DNA from 2 places in the Rossellomorea marisflavi genome. Region 1 is predicted to be linked to the other one. Evidence: a T-box and tRNA genes for the amino acid it is inferred to sense, from the RefSeq annotation. Region 1 holds a T-box; the other holds one or more tRNA genes.

The links. The T-box of region 1 lies ahead of metG (methionine--tRNA ligase). A T-box ahead of a tRNA ligase gene usually reads a tRNA of that ligase, here a tRNA-Met.
Region 2: it encodes a tRNA-Met, which carries the amino acid that the T-box ahead of metG (methionine--tRNA ligase) is inferred to sense. The anticodon was not compared.

What each region holds. Positions count from the first base shown of each region.
Region 1 covers NZ_CP081870.1:2,400,604-2,410,514, reverse strand. The annotation lists gene trpE (anthranilate synthase component I) at 1-460, shown strand, start outside; gene K6T23_RS12590 (anthranilate synthase component II) at 457-1,068, shown strand; gene trpD (anthranilate phosphoribosyltransferase) at 1,040-2,071, shown strand; gene trpC (indole-3-glycerol phosphate synthase TrpC) at 2,068-2,847, shown strand; gene K6T23_RS12575 (phosphoribosylanthranilate isomerase) at 2,844-3,464, shown strand; gene trpB (tryptophan synthase subunit beta) at 3,461-4,660, shown strand; gene trpA (tryptophan synthase subunit alpha) at 4,653-5,438, shown strand; gene K6T23_RS12560 (SAM-dependent methyltransferase) at 5,577-6,176, opposite strand; T-box leader at 6,269-6,533, shown strand; gene metG (methionine--tRNA ligase) at 6,591-8,225, shown strand; gene K6T23_RS12550 (metallophosphoesterase family protein) at 8,222-8,713, shown strand; gene K6T23_RS12545 (GNAT family N-acetyltransferase) at 8,753-9,556, opposite strand; gene K6T23_RS12540 (VOC family protein) at 9,731-9,911, shown strand, end outside.
Region 2 covers NZ_CP081870.1:3,189,462-3,199,372, forward strand. The annotation lists gene K6T23_RS16625 (glycogen/starch/alpha-glucan phosphorylase) at 1-148, opposite strand, end outside; gene glgA (glycogen synthase GlgA) at 138-1,577, opposite strand; gene K6T23_RS16635 (GlgC family sugar phosphate nucleotidyltransferase) at 1,574-2,602, opposite strand; gene K6T23_RS16640 (glucose-1-phosphate adenylyltransferase) at 2,628-3,785, opposite strand; gene glgB (1,4-alpha-glucan branching enzyme) at 3,800-5,647, opposite strand; tRNA gene K6T23_RS16650 (tRNA-Glu) at 5,957-6,028, opposite strand; tRNA gene K6T23_RS16655 (tRNA-Ser) at 6,035-6,125, opposite strand; tRNA gene K6T23_RS16660 (tRNA-Asn) at 6,130-6,204, opposite strand; tRNA gene K6T23_RS16665 (tRNA-Ile) at 6,216-6,292, opposite strand; tRNA gene K6T23_RS16670 (tRNA-Gly) at 6,304-6,377, opposite strand; tRNA gene K6T23_RS16675 (tRNA-His) at 6,386-6,461, opposite strand; tRNA gene K6T23_RS16680 (tRNA-Phe) at 6,472-6,547, opposite strand; tRNA gene K6T23_RS16685 (tRNA-Asp) at 6,568-6,644, opposite strand; tRNA gene K6T23_RS16690 (tRNA-Met) at 6,789-6,862, opposite strand; tRNA gene K6T23_RS16695 (tRNA-Ser) at 6,883-6,975, opposite strand; tRNA gene K6T23_RS16700 (tRNA-Ile) at 6,991-7,067, opposite strand; tRNA gene K6T23_RS16705 (tRNA-Met) at 7,072-7,148, opposite strand; tRNA gene K6T23_RS16710 (tRNA-Ala) at 7,188-7,263, opposite strand; tRNA gene K6T23_RS16715 (tRNA-Pro) at 7,272-7,348, opposite strand; tRNA gene K6T23_RS16720 (tRNA-Arg) at 7,353-7,429, opposite strand; tRNA gene K6T23_RS16725 (tRNA-Leu) at 7,445-7,533, opposite strand; tRNA gene K6T23_RS16730 (tRNA-Gly) at 7,545-7,619, opposite strand; tRNA gene K6T23_RS16735 (tRNA-Leu) at 7,623-7,707, opposite strand; tRNA gene K6T23_RS16740 (tRNA-Lys) at 7,718-7,793, opposite strand; tRNA gene K6T23_RS16745 (tRNA-Thr) at 7,853-7,928, opposite strand; tRNA gene K6T23_RS16750 (tRNA-Val) at 8,035-8,110, opposite strand; rRNA gene rrf (5S ribosomal RNA) at 8,120-8,236, opposite strand; rRNA gene K6T23_RS16760 (23S ribosomal RNA) at 8,350-9,911, opposite strand, start outside.

The DNA of each region.
Region 1 (9,911 bases):
TGCAGAACATCGCATGCTCGTCGATCTTGGGCGGAACGACCTGGGGAGGATCTGTGACCCTGGTACAATCCGGTTGAGTAAATATATGCTGGTCGAACGATACAAATATGTGATGCATATCGTTTCAGAAGTGAAAGGTAGGTTGAAGGAAGGGATCTCCCCCCTTCAGTCACTGGCTGCCTGCTTGCCGGCGGGGACGGTGAGCGGTGCACCGAAAATCCGGGCCATGCAGATCATCAACGATTTGGAACCGGTCAAAAGGGGCGTCTATTCCGGAGCGGTCGGGTACATGAGTTTCACAGGCGATCTTGACTTTGCCCTGGCGATCAGGACGATGGTCGTCAAGGATCAGATGGCTTTTGTTCAGGCAGGGGCGGGGATTGTATTCGATTCAGATCCCGCCAGTGAATTCGAGGAAACGATGAATAAAGCCAAATCCCTGTTGGAGGTATCGGAATGATCCTGTTGATCGATAACTACGATTCATTTACCTATAATCTGTATCAATACTTGACTGAGCTTGGGGAGGAGGTCATGGTGAAACGGAATGACCGCACTAGCCTCGACGAGATCCGGGAGCTTGAGCCGGATGCCATCATTCTCTCCCCTGGACCCGGAAGGCCGGAAGATGCGGGTCTGTGCATCAGTATTATCCAGAATCTTCACGCTAGTCTGCCGATACTGGGTGTCTGCCTCGGTCATCAGGCCATCGCAGCTGCCTTTGGTGCAGAAATCGAAAGGGCCAGGATCATCAAGCACGGAAAGACGTCGATGATCCGCCATACGGGGGGAGGCCTGTTCCATTATCTACCTCAGCCCCTGGAGGTGATGAGGTACCACTCCCTTGTGGTGAAAAGGGAAACCCTTCCCCCTCAGTTTGAAACGCTGGCCGTCGCCATGGATGATGAGGAAATCATGGCAATCAAGCATAGCGGTTATCCGCTTTACGGTCTGCAATTCCATCCCGAATCGATCGGGACGCTTTCAGGAAAAGACATATTGAAGCACTTCATAGACGAGATGAGAAAGGGGAATCACCGTGAAACACGTACTGAACAAATTATCTGACGGTCATTCACTAGGAAGAGAAGAGATGAGGGAAGCAGTAAGGGGAATGCTTCAAGAAGGAACAACGGAAAGCGAGATTGCCTGCTTTTTGACCCTGTTGAGAATCAAAGGAGAAACCGTGGATGAAATCACGGCCCTTGTTGAAGTACTGAGGGAACAGGCAATGCCCGTCCGAAAACTACAGCAGGGAGTCATGGATAACTGCGGGACGGGTGGCGATCAGTCACAAAGTTTCAACATCAGTACCACCAGCGCATTCGTATTGGCAGGAGCTGGTGTGAAGGTCGCAAAGCACGGTAATCGGAGCATCACAAGCCGGACGGGAAGTGCAGATGTACTGGAGGGACTGGGTGTGGCCCTTGATTTCGACGGAGAAGAGATTGAAGAGCTACTGAACCGTAACAATATCGCATTTTTATATGCACCGTTTGTTCATAAAAGCCTGAAGAAAGTCATGAAGGTCAGGCGGGAGATGAAGATTCCCACCATCTTCAACCTCATCGGTCCCCTGACCAATCCCGTTCAACTGGATACGCAGCTGGTCGGGGTCTTCCGGAGAGATAAGCTTGAGACGATGGCAGAAGTACTGAGGGAGCTCGGTCGCAAAAGAGCCGTTGTCCTGAACGGCGCAGGTCAAATGGATGAAGCATCACTCGCAGGAGAGAATCATTTGACCATACTTGAAGATGATCGCATTTCATCCGTGATCCTGAAAGCAGAGGATGTGGGTTTGAACTCATATGGAAATGAGGAAATCACCGGAGGAAGTGCGAGTGAAAATGCCGCCATTCTCATGAATGTACTGGAAGGGCGGGAAGGGGCACATCTTGACACCGTGCTCCTCAATTCAGGCATAGGGCTTTATGCAAGCGGCAAGGCGGGGACCATCTCTGAGGGAGTACATCTTGCCAGGGAAAGCATCCGGAGCGGAAACGCCTTGAATGCTCTCGAATCCATGATCCACTATAGCGCAAATCGCAGAAAGAAGGTCATCCCATCATGACAACCATATTGGAAACGATCATCAAGAAAAAGAAGGAAGAAGTCGCAAAGCTGAAGACGGAAGGATTCAAGAGACACCATCTCGGTTCCCAAAAGAAACCATTCCGTTCTTCCCTGCAGGAGGAGCATCTCCATATCATAGCCGAGATCAAACGGGCGTCCCCGTCAAAGGGGGATATCAGAATGGATGTCGACCCCGTGGAGCAGGCGAAGAGCTATGAACAGGCAGGAGCTGCGGCCATATCGGTCTTGACCGACGCATCATTCTTCAAAGGGAGCTATGATGATCTTGCCGAGGTGAGCGTGAAGGTGTCGGTTCCCGTGCTGTGCAAGGATTTCATGATCGATGAGCTTCAGATCGATCAAGCGGAAGATGCAGGCGCATCCATCATTCTTCTGATTGCTGCCGCCCTGGATGATCAACGGATGAAAGATCTATATGATTATGCAAGGGGAAAGGGTCTTGAAGTACTGGTGGAAGTACATGATGAAGGCGAAATGCGGAGGGCACTGGCTCTCGGGGCAAGCGTGATCGGTATCAACAACCGAAACCTTAAGACATTCGAAGTGGACATCCATAAGACGGCAACGCTGAGTTCTCTTGTAAAAGGCAAGGACGTGAAGCTGATCAGCGAGAGTGGGATCAAGACGATTCAAGATTGCAAGACGGTGGCAGAAGACGGAGCCGATGCCATTCTCATCGGAGAGACCCTCATGCGCAGCCAGGACCCTGCCGGACTTGTTGCTTCCTTTCAGGTAAAGAAGGTGACGGAATGACAAAGGTCAAGATATGTGGAGTGAGAACACTTGAGGAAGCACAATGGGCGGTGGAAGCCGGAGCAGATGCGGTCGGATTCGTGTTTGCAAAAAGCAAAAGGAAGATTTCGGTACGGGAAGCGGCGGTCATCAGCTCTGAACTGCCGGACCACGTGATGAAAATCGGAGTTTTCGTCAATGAATCAAAGCAAACCCTTGAATCCATCTTTGTAGAAGCGGGGCTTGACTATGTTCAGCTCCATGGAGATGAAACACCTGAATTTTGCCTCTCACTTTCCATACCGTATATCAAAGCTGTCTCGATCAAAGTTGAATCAGATGTGAAACGGGTAGGGCTTTATCCTGTAGGGCCGATTCTTGTAGACAGTGGAAAGGGACCTCATCGCGGTGGTAACGGGACCACATTCCAGTGGGATTACCTGAAGGGGATCGAGAGGTCCGGGCATCGGATCATCCTTGCTGGGGGATTGAATGTATCCAATATAGGAGAAGCCATCCAGGAAGTCCGTCCGGAAATGGTAGATTTATCGAGCGGGGTAGAAACGGACGGAAGAAAAGACCGGGAAAAAATCTTCGATCTCATGAAAACAGTCAAACAATTGGAGGGAATACAATGATGTATGCACAGCCGGATCAACGAGGACTATTTGGACCATATGGAGGGAAATTCGTTCCTGAAACGCTCATGAAGGCGGTGAATGAACTCGAATCCGCCTACGAAGAAGCGATGGTGGATCCATCCTTCCAAGAAGAACTTCAGCTCTACCTGAAAGACTATGTGGGACGGGAAAATCCCCTCTATCATGCCAGGAATCTATCAGACAAAGTCGGTGGGGCGAAAATCTATCTGAAACGAGAAGATCTGAATCATACAGGTGCCCACAAAATTAATAATACGATCGGTCAGGCCCTCCTTGCTGTCAGGATGGGTAAGAAGAAAGTCGTCGCAGAAACAGGTGCGGGCCAGCATGGTGTGGCTACGGCAACCGTATGTGCCCTACTGAACCTGGATTGCGTCATCTTCATGGGGGAAGAGGATATCAGAAGGCAGAAGCTCAATGTATTCCGGATGGAACTACTCGGAGCAGAAGTGGTAGGGGTCAAACAGGGGAGCGCGACCCTTAAGGATGCCGTGAATGAAGCCCTTCGCTACTGGGTCTCCCATGTAGATGACACCCATTACATCATGGGGTCTGTCCTCGGCCCGCACCCGTTTCCAAAAATGGTCAGGGACTTCCAGAGCGTCATCGGAAATGAAACGAAGAAACAGTTTTTCTTAAAGGAAAACAGGCTGCCCGATGCGATCGTCGCCTGCGTGGGCGGCGGTAGCAATGCCATGGGCATGTTCCACCCGTTTGTCGGAGACGATGTTGCATTATACGGGGTGGAAGCTGCAGGGGCAGGTGTTGAAACGGATAAGCATGCAGCCACTCTGACGAAGGGATCTGTGGGGATCCTGCACGGAAGCATGATGTATCTGCTACAGGATGATAGCGGCCAGATCCAAGAAGCCCATTCGGTTTCAGCGGGACTTGATTACCCGGGGGTCGGTCCAGAACATAGCTTTTTGAAAGATCAAGGACGCGTTACCTATGCGGCGGTGACCGACGGTGAGGCACTGGATGCATTTCAGCTTCTGTGCAAGACCGAAGGAATCATCCCGGCACTGGAAAGCTCCCATGCCGTTGCTTATGCTGTGGAGCTTGCGAAGGGGATGAAGCCGGAAGAATCCATCGTCATCTGCCTATCGGGCCGTGGAGATAAAGATGTGAATCAAGTACAAGACATGCTGGGAGGTAGTCAACATGGGTAAGGAGTTTTTGGAAAAGGCATTGAAAACCGAACTCGAACTTGGAAATAAGGTGTTCATCCCCTATATCATGGCCGGTGATGGAGGGCTTGATGAACTCATCCCCACGCTACGACGGTTGGAGGCGCATGGGGCGACAGCCATTGAGCTTGGGATCCCGTTTTCAGATCCCGTTGCCGATGGACCAACGATCCAGGAAGCTGGTAAGCGGGCCTTGAAGCACGGGACGACACTCGCCAGTGTACTGGATGCCTTGAAGGGAAATCGTCATGAAGTCACGATCCCATTGGTATTCATGACGTATATCAATCCGATTTTTCGCTATGGTGTGTCCCGCTTCTTCCGTGATTGCCGGGAAGCGGGAGTGGACGGACTCATCATACCCGATCTGCCCCTCGAGCATCTTGACCTGATAGAAGCGGATGCTGTGGAGCATGGAATCGCCATCATCCAGCTCGCAACCCTGACAAGCAGTGAAGAACGCGTCAAGGAGCTTGCAAGAAGATCGGAGGGCTTCCTTTATGCCGTAACGGTCAAAGGAATCACCGGGGCACGGAAGGAATTTGACGACGTCATCAGCAGACACCTCAATCTCCTGAAGGAACACAGCCCTGTCCCGGTCCTCGCAGGCTTCGGGATCTCGAGCCCTGAGCATGTGAAAACCATGTCGCAGAGCTGTGACGGAGTGGTGGTAGGAAGCAGGATCATCGATCTCCTTCAAACAGGTGATGAGGAAACCATCAAGTCCTTGATCGGTGCATCCAAAGGAGTACGTGCGTAAGAAAAAGTAACCCTGAGGGTAGTCCCAGTTATGTGAAAATCCAAGCAAGCTCCTTCTTATCCCTAACGATGGAGCTGCTTGGATTTTTTTGTGGAGTGATAAGTAGGAGAGGAAATTACACTCCGATCGATAAATGGATCACCCTGTTTTTGTGCAGGTGACACAGACAGTCATGGCAGGGGATCCTTTTTTATAAGAGACTGAAATATCTTTGAAACCGGTTGAATGGACGGCAGCAGCAATTTCTTCACCGTACTCTTTCGCTCGTTCATCGCTCGCTTCATCGCCTCTCGGCTGAACTGTGATCAAGAGGGTGCCACCTTCATGCAATAGAGAGTGGATCCTTGTAAGGGATTTCTCTTGATCATTCCAAAGGGGATAGTTGTTGATGGCAAAGATTTTATCATAGGAAGTCTCACTGGAAAAATCGCCAATATCCCCATTCCAGAGGCGTACCCGGCCTTCGTGGATCGCTTTCTCATTCTTCTTCTTTGCCGTTTCCTCCATCGTTTCTGAAATGTCGATTCCGTCGACGAACGCATGTGGGTATGAAGCAGTGATCCTTTCGATGCAGGAACCCGTCCCGTATCCGATTTCAAGCACTCTGTCCCTGTTTTGAATGCCGAGCCGCTTCAAGCTCCAATGATGGATCCTGCGATTATCGAACTCCATGATTTTTCCTGCCAACCAACCCAACGGTCCGGATGGTTCTTTGAATTGTTTCTGTAATACGCTCAAGGCAGAACGCTCCTTCTCTGTTTTCCTTTCTCTTTCCACAACGGTGCAGAAATAAACCTCTTGCCTTTTTTGAAAAAAGTGGCATACTATACTTAATCGCGACGATGAGAAGAGTACGGATCAATTCGGTCTTAAAAGAGAGCCCCGGCAGCTGAAAAGGGGCAGGCACAGACTGGTCCCGAAGATGGTCTCGGAGCGTTCCATTCGAAACCTTTGGAGTAGGGTGGGACGGGGCAGGCACCCGTTATCACACGCCGGAGTATAAGGGCCAGATCGGCTTCGTACTCATGAAGGCAGGATTTGCGCGAGCATCCTGCGAACTAAGGTGGTACCACGAGCATCCCCCTCGTCCTTAGACGTCTTTATGGCGTCAGGACGGGGGTTTTTTGTTTACAACAAAAGGAGATGATCAGCATGACAGTATTCATCGGAGGAGCATGGCCGTATGCGAATGGGTCCCTGCACCTGGGTCATATTGCAGCCCTGCTGCCGGGAGATATCCTCGCACGCTACTATAGGATGAAGGGGGAAGACGTCCTTTACGTATCCGGGAGTGATTGTAACGGAACGCCGATCGGGATCAGGGCGAGCCAGGAAGGTGTCCCAGTGGAGGAAATCGCCGATCGGTTCCACCGGGAATTCAAAGAAACGTTCGATTCCCTCGGATTCAGCTATGATCTTTATACGCGAACAGACAAGCAGGCCCATCATGAAGCGGTACAGGAAATCTTTCGGACGCTCCACCGAAATGGCTGGCTGTATGAAAAAGAAGTCGAACAGGCCTATTGCGAAGTGGATCAACGTTTCCTGCCAGACAGATTCGTAGAGGGAATCTGTCCGGTATGCGGGGCAAAGGCAAGGGGAGATCAGTGTGATCATTGTTCCACGGTCCTGGATCCCTTGGATCTCAAGGATCGAACATGCAAACTATGTCAGACCGAACCGGTGATTAAATCGACCACCCATCTCTATTTTGCCCTCTCGGAATTTCAGGATGCACTTGAGGAATGGGTAAAGGACCACGGGAAGGACTGGCGTGAAAATGCCCTGAATCTGACGCAGAGATATTTGATTGAAGGTCTTCATGACCGGGCCGTGACACGGGACCTTGAAAATGGGGTGGCAGTTCCGATTCAGGGATTTGAAGATAAGAAGGTGTACGTGTGGATCGAGGCGGTGAGCGGATACTACAGTGCCTCCAAGGAATGGGGAGTTGGAACGGGGAAGGACTGGAAACGTTTCTGGGAAGAGGACACCCGTACATATTACGTCCATGGAAAGGACAATATTCCATTCCACACGATCATCTGGCCGGCTGTCATGAAAGGGATCGGTGTAGAAGCGCTTCCTCATCACGTGGTGTCCAATGAGTATCTGACCCTCGAAAAAAAGAAGTTCTCCACCAGCGGCAATTGGGCCGTGTGGGCACGCGATCTGTTGGATCGATATGAACCCGATTCCTTGCGATATTTCCTCACGATCAATGCCCCGGAAAAGAGGGATGCGGATTTCTCCTGGCGGGAGTTCATCCATAGCCACAACGGAGAGCTTCTCGGAGCATTCGGTAACCTGGTGCAGCGAACGCTGAAGTTTTATCGTAAAGCGTACGGAGAAAAGGTGGACTTTATTACTGTCGGAAAAGGGTTGCGTGAAGAAGCACAAAATCAATTCGATTTGGCCGGAGGGCGCATCGAAGAGGGTACGACCAGGGAAGCGCTTGATGGCATCTTCGCATACATCAGGGGGATCAACAAACGCTTCGATGAATCGAAACCCTGGGTGGTCGTCAAAGAAGACGAGGATCGCGGGAAAGAACTTCTCACGGAATTCATTTATATCATCACCAACCTACGTGCCCTCCTGACGCCCTTTCTTCCAAAGACAGGGGAGGAGCTAGGCTGGCAGCTCGGGTCGGGCAGCGCCATCTGGGGTCCTGTAGGATCTGAGGTCCTTCACCTTCAAGAAGGTGGACCCCTGTTTGAAAGAATCGATCCATCTGTCATCGAAGAAGAAGTGGAGAAACTGATCACGGAGAGCAGCAACCCATGATGAAGGTGGTGATCGTGGCCGATACCCACTTTCCGAAAAAAGGGAGGGATCTGCCCTCCCCTTTGTTGGATGATCTCAAAACGGCCGATCATATCATCCACGCAGGCGATTTTCAGACAATCGAGCACTATGAGGCGTTCAAAGAATACGGACAGGTAACCGCTGTGGCGGGGAATGTCGATGATGAGGGCCTCAAGGAAATCCTTCCTGAGAAGACGATCATTACATTGAAGGACCTCCGCATTGGTGTGGTTCATGGAGACGGCACCGGAAAGACGACGGAAAAACGAGCTCGCCTTGCCTTTGAACAGGAAGAAGTCGACCTCATCATCTTTGGTCATTCCCATATTCCTTACGTGAGGGTGGATGCGGGGGTGCTTCTGTTCAATCCGGGATCGCCCACCGATAAACGCAAGCTTTCGTATCATTCTCACGGGGTGCTTGAGATTGATGACGTGTGGAGTATAAAGCATTTCTTCTATAAATAAAGAAGTAGCCGGGGCCTCTTAAAGGTCCCGGCTATTTGATTAAAGGGAAAGAGAATAATAGTCCTGATGACTCTGAACAACAAAACCTAAGGACGTGTAGAGTTTTAGTGCATGTTCATTCTTTGCCGCCACATCGAGACCGATAAGGGAGTATTTACCGTCAGCTTCCCTCACCACCCGGCTCAATGCACGTCGACCGATTCCGCGTCCCTGGAGCGCAGGAAACACTGAAAACCAGTAGATGTAGCACTGCCCCCCGTCACGGGATATCTTCATTTGCCCTGCGACTTCTCCATCAAACAGGATCATGAGGGTATCGTTGATATGAGCCTCATCGAATGATGCGTCCTGAATGCCGAAACATTCCAACCCGAGACGTTTCATCTCCGGTATATCCTCCTGGGTTGCACCGCGGAGAACGATTGATGCGTCCGGCTCGGGCAGCTCGCATGGGACCCACTCCATCTCAAATTCGGTGTTATCGAAAAGGCCGCCATTCGCTTCAATGAACGCTTTCCCGGCAGAAGAGCGTCCGTGTGAATTGGCAAGCACCTTATCCACCGGATTCTTACTGATTTCTTTCAATGCCCGATCGAAGAGGGATTGGAAGATCCCCCTCCTCCTGTAATCGGGATGTACCATACCGCATAGTTCAATGGTGCTCCCAAAAGGGTAGACTCCAAGGAAGCCGGTGAGGCGTCCGTTATCGTAATTCAGGAGATCATAAGACTTATAAAATTCTCTCCGGAGCATATCCCCATTCAATTTGATGGTGATGCCATCATGCGTTTCGCAAAGGGATTGAAGGGTGAATATGTCATCGAGTTGATCATGTGTTAGCATGCAGTGGATCTCCATTCTTCCGTAATATGTCTATATTGTATTAGATTAGCAGAGTGACGTCTGTCCGGCAATACCCATCTGATAAGAAATCCTTATGAGCAGTCATCATGGATTTGATCGGTTCTGACCTACCCTATCAAGTATAATGAAAATGAGTAAAGGAGAGTGATGGCGATGATCGCAGGGATTCATCATGCACAAATTACGATTCCTTCAGGGAAGGAAGAAGAAGCGAGGGCCTTTTACTGTGGGGTACTTGGACTGGAGGAAATGGATAAGCCGGAGAGTTTGAAAGGGAGGGGCGGCTTCTGGCTGCGCACAGGTAACGCAGACCTTCATATCGGAACGGAAGAAG
Region 2 (9,911 bases), 790 kb from region 1:
GGATCCAGTTCATACTGATGTACTCACGGATCAGCTGTCCGAGCGTGTCATAACGATCTTGAAGAGTGGTGTCGGGGAATGCCTTACCTGATGTCATCTCCAACTTCTTCAGATAAGCTTCCTTAAATTCCTCCTGGCTAGAAAACATGACTTTCACTCCTCGAGGTGAGATCTGAATATAGCTGATTGTATTTGAATGCCGATTGAGCCCAGCTGTTATCCGTTTCTATTGCATTCTTCACAATCCTTGCCCACACGTCTTCCTGTCCGTAGAGACGGATGGCGCGGCGATACGTATACAACATATCGTGGGCGTTAAAATTCGCAAACGAAAAGCCGTTTCCACTTCCCGATTCTTCATCATACGAATGCACCGTATCATTCAATCCCCCCGTCTCCCTGACGAGGGGAAGCGCACCATATCTCATGGCAATCATTTGCCCAAGGCCGCACGGCTCGAACCTTGAAGGCATGAGGAATACATCGGATCCACGGTAAATCTGTTTGGCCAATGCTTCATCGAATCCGATCTGAACCCTGACCTTATCCGGGTTCGCAGCAGCTGCTTCCCTGAAGAACTGCTCATACTCCCAGTCACCCGAACCAAGGACGATGAACTGGACATCCTCCTCGAGCATTTCGTGAAGCACGGCCCTGATAAGATCGAGTCCCTTCTGGGCAGTCAAACGTGAAATGATGGAGATGACAGGGACATCCCGTTTTTCAAGTTCCAACCGCTCCTGCAGCTGCTCTTTATTGGTTTTTTTGCCGTGAAGATTGCCACTGAAGAATGGATGATCCCCCTGACCGGGATCGTATTCCCCGTCGTCGATCCCATTGACGATCCCGACCAGCTCCCGCTCCCTGAGCTTCAGGACTCCATCGAGACGTTCCCCGTAATAAGGCTGTAGGATTTCGTCTTTATATGTAGGACTGACTGTCGTGATGATATCGGCAGAAATGAGGGCCCCCTTCATGAAATTCATGCACCCATGGAATTCCAGGTAATCAGGATGGGCGTAACGCTGGGGAATGCCCAGCAGATCTGTCATCACACTGAAAGGGTAGATCCCTTGGAACTGCAGATTATGGATGGTGAAAACCGTGCGGATGAAGGCATATCCTCCGCGGTCCTGATACTCGGTCCTCAGCAAGAATGGAATCATCGCAGTATGCCAGTCATGGCAATGGATGACGTCCGGATAGAACTCCAGTTCACCGATGGCTTCCAGTACGGCCCGGGTAAAGTAGGCGTACCGCTCCCCTTCGTCAACGAATCCATATAATCGGTCCCGGGCAAAGTAGTATTCGTTGTCGACGAAGTAGTAGGTGACCCCATTTTCCCTGTATTCCTCTATTCCGCAGTACTGCTGTCTCCACCCAACGGCTACGGTGAACTCCTTTACCTTCCTCATCTGGTCCTTAAAATGAGCGGAGATCCCCCCATACTTAGGGAGGATCACCCTCACATCGGTTCCAAGTTTACGAAGTTCTTTCGGAAGGGCGCCGGCAACATCCGCGAGCCCACCCGATTTGATGAATGGTACACACTCAGAAACTGCAAATAATACCTTCACGAGTTCATCAGCGCTCCCTGGACCATGCCTTTACGGACGACGATGGGTTGTTCCGGGTCCCCGATGAGTCTAACTCCATCTTCGATCTTTACATCTTTATCAAGGATGACATTTTCCAATACACAATCACGGCCGATCTGGCTTTTCTGCATGATGATGGAGTTCTTGATCGTGGTTCCTTCTCCCACCTTCACCGCCCTGAAGATCATGGAATGATCCACATGACCTTTTATGAAACAGCCATTGGCGATGATACTGTGCTTGACGCCCGCTTCGCTCGTATAGCGTGTCGGCGGCTCATCCTTCACCTTTGTGTAGATGGGCAGGTCTTTCTTGAACAGCTCCCTCCACTGATCAAGCTCTAGGAGATTCATGCTTGTTTCAAAGTACTTGTCGATGGAGTCGATCCTCTCCACGAAGCCTTGATGTTCATATCCGCATACCTTCAGACCGCTCTCCATATCTTCAACCACGTCATTCATGCACGTATACCCTGTCTGATGGCGTGATTTTATCAGATCGACAAGAAGGGATTTTTTGACCAGATACATATGAAGGGACGATCCACCGTGTCGGATCTCTGTGATATCGCAACCGATCTGGGCGTGGCGCTCAAGGACCGGACGATAGGAGATATTGCACACGGTATAGCAGTTGGTGATGAGGGCATATTCCTGGGTGCTGCGGGTGAAATAGTCGATGTGATGGGCAAAATGATTGAACGATCCGATCGTTTCGTCATTCCTCTCAAGACCAGGAACCGGGAAGAAGAACAAACCGTCCCTCTTCCTGTTCAGGTCCCAGTTTTTCCCTGACCCGAGATGATCCATGAGGGAACGGTACTGGTATTTAGGGAAGATGGCTACAGATCCGATATCTGAATTCACCATATTCGAAAGGACGAAATCGACCAGGCGATACCGGCCGGCAATCGGGAGGGCCGCAAGCGAACGGTGCAAAAGCAGGTCTCCGAGTGAATCGTAATAGCTGGTCGCATCAATGACGCCTAACAGGGTGTTTTTCATATGAACTCCTCCTCTAAGTAGATGGTCAAACTTCTTCCTGTTCGAGTAATGCCGTTAGAACCGATTCCGTTACGAGTATGATTTCATCCGACTCTTCCTCAGGCATGATGACGATGCCACTCGGCACCACTACATCAGGTGGCACGATCGCCTGCTCGATATAGGCATTTTCACCGATTTCCGCCCCTGGCATGACGACGGAACGGGTGACATGCGCACCCTTCTTCACAGAAGCTCCTTGGAACAGGACGGATTTTTCAACGGTCCCTTCAATCGTACAACCTTCATTGATCAACGATCCTTCCACATGGGCATCTTCCGAGATATATTGAGGCGGCTCATTGGGATTGACAGAATAGACCCTCCAATCCAGGTCGAAAAGATTGAGTTCATTTTTTTCATCGATAAGATCCATATTGGCCTCCCATAGGCTCCGGACCGTGCCGACATCCTTCCAGTAGCCTTCGAACGGATAAGCCATCAGCTTTTTCTTTTCATCAAGGAGAAGGGGAATGACGTCCTTTCCGAAATCATGTGTGGAGCGTGGATTGCGGTCATCCATCTCCAGGTATTCTTTCAGAAGTGACCAGTTGAAGATATAGATGCCCATGGAAGCCAGATTACTCTTAGGGAACGGCGGTTTTTCCTCGAACTCGGTCACCCTCATGGCTTCATCGGTATTCATCAAACCGAACCTGCTCGCCTCATCCCATCCGACCTCAATGACCGAAATCGTGACGTCCGCTTTCTTTTCGATATGATAATCGAGCATCTTGCTGTAATCCATTTTGTAAATATGATCTCCCGAAAGAATCAGCACATATTCCGGATCATACTGCTCGATGTAGTTCACGTTCTGGAAGATGGCACTGGCAGTCCCTGTATACCAGCGCATCTCGGAGGATTCTGCATAAGGAGGAAGCACCGTGACCCCCCCGTTCCGTCGGTCGAGATCCCACGCACTGCCGATCCCGATATACGAATTCAATACCAACGGTTGATACTGAGTCAGAACCCCCACTGTATCAATGCCGGAATTCGTACAATTACTCAATGTGAAGTCGATGATACGGTATTTGCCTCCAAAGGGCACCGCCGGTTTCGCCAGGCTCTTCGTCAATGAATTCAACCTGCTCCCTTTGCCTCCTGCCAACAACATTGCCACACATTTGCCGTTACCCATGCTAGCATCTCCCCTCATATGATTGGTTTTAAATAAACAGCTCCATAAGGCGGTATCGTCATTTCAATTGATCCCTCTTTCCCGTGATAGGCCCCTTTCGTGACAAGAAGGGGGTGGGGATTGATTTGATGTGAGCCTCCAAAGCGTTCTTCATCGCTGTTCAAGATCTCTTGATATGCTTTCACAAGGGGCACCCCCACCCTATAGTGGTGGTAGGCTTCCTTGCTGAAATTACAGATGATGATCAGATGCTCTCCCTCTGAATGCCGGATGAAAGAGAAGATCTGCTGATTGGCATTATTGACATCGATCCATTCAAAACCGTCACTCCGATGGTCCCACTGGTGAAGCGGTGTTGCACCTCTATATAGATGCAGCACTTCTTTGAAATATGAGTTGAATTTGTGATGAAAATCGTAACTCATCAAATGCCAGTCCAACTGCTCCAGGTCCTTCCATTCGGCAAAGGGAGCCAGTTCACTTCCCATGAACAGAAGCTTTTTACCTGGATGACCTGTCATGAACGCAAGGAGCAGCCGATACTGGGCAAACTTTTGCCAATGATCCCCCGGCATCTTATCCAGCAATGACCTCTTCCCATGGACCACCTCATCATGTGAGAAAGGCAGGATATAGTTTTCCGAAAACGCATAGAGGATGGAGAACGTGATGAGGGAATGAAGCCCTCTTCTTTCTTCCGGTGTCGCTTCCATGTAGGTGAGCACATCATTCATCCAGCCCATGTTCCACTTATAGCTGAAGCCAAGCCCCCCGTAGTGAACCGGAGAGGTGACCTGGGGCCAATCGGTGGAATCCTCCGCCATCATCAGAAAGGCAGGGTCAAACTCAAACACGGATGTGTTCAACCGTTTAAGGAATTCCAGTGCCCCCTCATTCGCAGCCGACTCCCCCTGATTCGCCCAGTAAATGATGTTCGCAACGGCGTCGACCCTGAAGCCGTCGATGTGGTACTTCTCCATCCAGAAACGGGCATTGGATAGGAGAAAGCTCCTTACTTCTCCTTTTGCGAGGTCGAAGTTGACCGTACCCCATGTATGATTCTCACGGTCACTATCCCTGGCATATTCATAGGCGAAGGATCCGTCGAATTGATACAGTCCATGGGCATCCTTGCAAAAATGACCGGGTACCCAATCCATGATGACGCCTATTTGATGAGCATGGCATTCATTCACAAACGCCATGAACTCATGGGGTGAACCATATCTGCTTGTGGGAGCATAATAGCCTGTCCCCTGATAGCCCCACGAACGATCGAATGGATGCTCGGTCACCGGCAGGATTTCAATATGGGTGAAGCCGTGTTCCTTCACATGCGGAATCAGTTCATCCGCGAGCTCTGAATAGGTAAGAAAACTGCCATCCCTCTTCTTTTTCCATGTTCCCAAATGGACTTCATATATGAACATTGGTTGATCAAATCGATTATGTTTCTCTTTCACCTTCATCCAATCGCGATCGCTCCACTTAAACCCTTCAAGGTCGTACACCACACTTGCAGTTCGCGGTCTGACTTCAGAGGAGAATCCATATGGATCAGCTTTCATCCTACGTTCTCCTGAAGCAGTCACAATCTCATATTTATACGTTGAGCCGGTCAAGTCTTCATCAACCCGGATCATCCATACACCTTCCTGATTGATCCTCTTAAGCTCAAATCCCCTTCCGTTCCAGTTATTGAAAGAACCAACCACTGAAATCGATCTTGCCTCGGGAGCCCAAACGCAAAAATCAGTTGAAATGCCTGCTTTCACATGGCACCCCATAAAACGATAGGCATGCTGCATATTCCCTTCATGAAACAAAAAAACGTCATAATCTGTTAGGGACAACGTGTCCATATCCTCACCTACCATCATCAATCTCCTTACTTATTTCTTTCATCATATAAGAATTCCTTCATTTCATCATCTCCCATTTGCGACAATATTTGTTAGCTCACCACGAAAAACACCATAAAAAGGATGAAACCCTCGAATGACAAGGTTTTCATCCCATTTATATCCTTTTATTTGTCGTTATTTGTCGAAATATTTTAAAAATTTTAAACACATTACAAGTTGAAAACAAGTCAGATATAGAAATCAATGCCAATCCATGCAAAAAAAAAGATGTGTCGAAGATTGCCTCGACACATCTTTTTCGTATTATGACCCATACGGGATTCGAACCCGTGTTACCGCCGTGAAAGGGCGGTGTCTTAACCGCTTGACCAATGGGCCGCTTTATGGCGGAGAAGGAGGGATTTGAACCCTCGCGCCGGTTGCCCGACCTACACCCTTAGCAGGGGCGCCTCTTCAGCCACTTGAGTACTTCCCCATATTGGCTCCGCAGGCAAGACTCGAACTTGCGACCGATCGGTTAACAGCCGATAGCTCTACCACTGAGCTACTGCGGAACAATGAAAAATGGTGGGCCTAAGTGGACTCGAACCACCGACCTCACGCTTATCAGGCGTGCGCTCTAACCAGCTGAGCTATAGGCCCACAAATAAAAATGGAGCGGGTGATGGGAATCGAACCCACGACATCAGCTTGGAAGGCTGAGGTTTTACCATTAAACTACACCCGCAAAAAAAATGGGGCGACTGATGGGAATCGAACCCACGAATGCCGGAACCACAATCCGGTGCGTTAACCACTTCGCCACAACCGCCACAATCATATGGTGGCTCAGGACAGAATCGAACTGCCGACACATGGATTTTCAGTCCATTGCTCTACCAACTGAGCTACTGAGCCGCATCTAAATAAAATATAAATGGCGGTCCGGACGGGACTCGAACCCGCGACCTCCTGCGTGACAGGCAGGCATTCTAACCAACTGAACTACCGGACCAACTTTTTTTCGCGCTAGCGAAAATTAAGATCAATGTACTGCGATAGCAAAATAGCTATCAATAGTATTCGCGCTAGCGAAAGTAAAGATCATTACTTATGTATTGCAGTCACTACATCCCGATCCTAACGGATCAAGATGGTATTGCGGGGACAGGATTTGAACCTGCGACCTTCGGGTTATGAGCCCGACGAGCTACCGAACTGCTCCACCCCGCGACGATAAAAGATGAAAAATATGGAGGAGGAAGGGGGATTCGAACCCCCGCGGGCTTTGACACCCCTGTCGGTTTTCAAGACCGATCCCTTCAGCCGGACTTGGGTATTCCTCCGTATGGTGAGAACTATGGTGGACCTTGTAGGACTCGAACCTACGACCGGACGGTTATGAGCCGTCTGCTCTAACCAACTGAGCTAAAGGTCCCTAGTGGTAGCGGCGGAGGGGATCGAACCCCCGACCTCACGGGTATGAACCGTACGCTCTAGCCAGCTGAGCTACACCGCCTCGTAAAACGAGTATTTCCTGGTTCTCTAACATTATAAATGGTGGAGCCTAGCGGGATCGAACCGCTGACCTCCTGCGTGCAAAGCAGGCGCTCTCCCAGCTGAGCTAAGGCCCCAAAGAAAGTGGTCGGGAAGACAGGATTCGAACCTGCGACCCCTTGGTCCCAAACCAAGTGCTCTACCAAGCTGAGCTACTTCCCGATCATGGCGCGCCCGAGAGGAGTCGAACCCCTAACCTTTTGATCCGTAGTCAAACGCTCTATCCAATTGAGCTACGGGCGCATATATGAAATTCACTGGTGCCGAGGACCGGAATCGAACCGGTACGGTAGTCACCTACCGCAGGATTTTAAGTCCTGTGCGTCTGCCAGTTCCGCCACCCCGGCTAGGGCAATTATGGAGCGGAAGACGGGATTCGAACCCGCGACCCCCACCTTGGCAAGGTGGTGTTCTACCACTGAACTACTTCCGCATATGGTGCGGGTGAAGGGACTTGAACCCCCACGCCTTGCGGCGCCAGATCCTAAGTCTGGTGCGTCTGCCAATTCCGCCACACCCGCATGATATAAATGGTGAGCCATGAAGGATTCGAACCTTCGACCCTCTGATTAAAAGTCAGATGCTCTACCAACTGAGCTAATGGCTCGTGCTGCTTTTCTATAATGGACAAATACCCATAAGAAAATACAAAAGAACATAAAAAAGTGGTGCCGGCAAGAGGACTTGAACCCCCAACCTACTGATTACAAGTCAGTTGCTCTACCAGTTGAGCTACACCGGCAAGGTGTATGGTGTATTCTTTTTGCTTTGCCTTAGCTACATTGCAAAGGTTAAAGCTTCTTTATGGTACGTTATTTTCACTTCGCTAACGCTTCGTGAAAAAACTATGGTGGAGGATGACGGGATCGAACCGCCGACCCTCTGCTTGTAAGGCAGATGCTCTCCCAGCTGAGCTAATCCTCCGTATGTACCGCCTGGCGACGTCCTACTCTCACAGGGGGAGATCCCCCAACTACCATCGGCGCTGAAGAGCTTAACTTCCGTGTTCGGCATGGGAACGGGTGTGACCTCTTCGCCAATGTCACCAGACAGGTATTCCATTGAAAGAATTGTTCTTTCAAAACTAGATAAAGGGTTGATAGTCAATCATTACCGGCGTATCGTCCAGTCCGGGAGACGCGAAGCGCCTCCTTCGTCTTACTTTGGTTAAGTCCTCGATCGATTAGTATCAGTCAGCTCCATGTGTCGCCACACTTCCACCTCTGACCTATCTACCTGATCATCTTTCAGGGATCTTACTCACATAAAGTGATGGGAAATCTCATCTCGAGGGGGGCTTCATGCTTAGATGCTTTCAGCACTTATCCCTTCCGCACATAGCTACCCAGCGATGCCTTTGGCAAGACAACTGGTACACCAGCGGTGCGTCCATCCCGGTCCTCTCGTACTAAGGACAGCTCCTCTCAAATTTCCTGCGCCCACGACGGATAGGGACCGAACTGTCTCACGACGTTCTGAACCCAGCTCGCGTACCGCTTTAATGGGCGAACAGCCCAACCCTTGGGACCGACTACAGCCCCAGGATGCGATGAGCCGACATCGAGGTGCCAAACCTCCCCGTCGATGTGGACTCTTGGGGGAGATAAGCCTGTTATCCCCGGGGTAGCTTTTATCCGTTGAGCGATGGCCCTTCCATGCGGAACCACCGGATCACTAAGCCCGACTTTCGTCCCTGCTCGACTTGTAGGTCTCGCAGTCAAGCTCCCTTGTGCCTTTACACTCTGCGAATGATTTCCAACCATTCTGAGGGAACCTTTGGGCGCCTCCGTTACTCTTTAGGAGGCGACCGCCCCAGTCAAACTGCCCACCTGACACTGTCTCCCACCCCGATAAGGGGCGCGGGTTAGAATGTCAACACAGCCAGGGTAGTATCCCACCGACGCCTCCACCGAAGCTAGCGCTCCGGCTTCCAAGGCTCCTACCTATCCTGTACAAGCTGTGCCAAAATTCAATATCAGGCTACAGTAAAGCTCCACGGGGTCTTTCCGTCCTGTCGCGGGTAACCTGCATCTTCACAGGTACTATAATTTCACCGAGTCTCTCGTTGAGACAGTGCCCAGATCGTTACGCCTTTCGTGCGGGTCGGAACTTACCCGACAAGGAATTTCGCTACCTTAGGACCGTTATAGTTACGGCCGCCGTTTACTGGGGCTTCGATTCGCACCTTCGCTTGCGCTAAGCACTCCTCTTAACCTTCCAGCACCGGGCAGGCGTCAGCCCCTATACTTCGCCTTACGGCTTCGCAGAGACCTGTGTTTTTGCTAAACAGTCGCCTGGGCCTATTCACTGCGGCTCTCTCGGGCTTGCACCCTACCAGAGCACCCCTTCTCCCGAAGTTACGGGGTCATTTTGCCGAGTTCCTTAACGAGAGTTCTCTCGCTCACCTTAGGATTCTCTCCTCGCCTACCTGTGTCGGTTTGCGGTACGGGCACCATCTTCCTCGCTAGAGGCTTTTCTTGGCAGTGTGGAATCAGGAACTTCGCTACTATAATTCGCTCGCTATCACAGCTCAGCCTTCACGATGATGGGATTTGCCTCATCATCAGCCTAACTGCTTAGACGCACATATCCAGCAGTGCGCTTACCCTATCCTCCTGCGTCCCCCCATTGCTCAAATGGAAGAAAGGTGGTACAGGAATATCAACCTGTTGTCCATCGTCTACGCCTATCGGCCTCGACTTAGGTCCCGACTAACCCTGAGCGG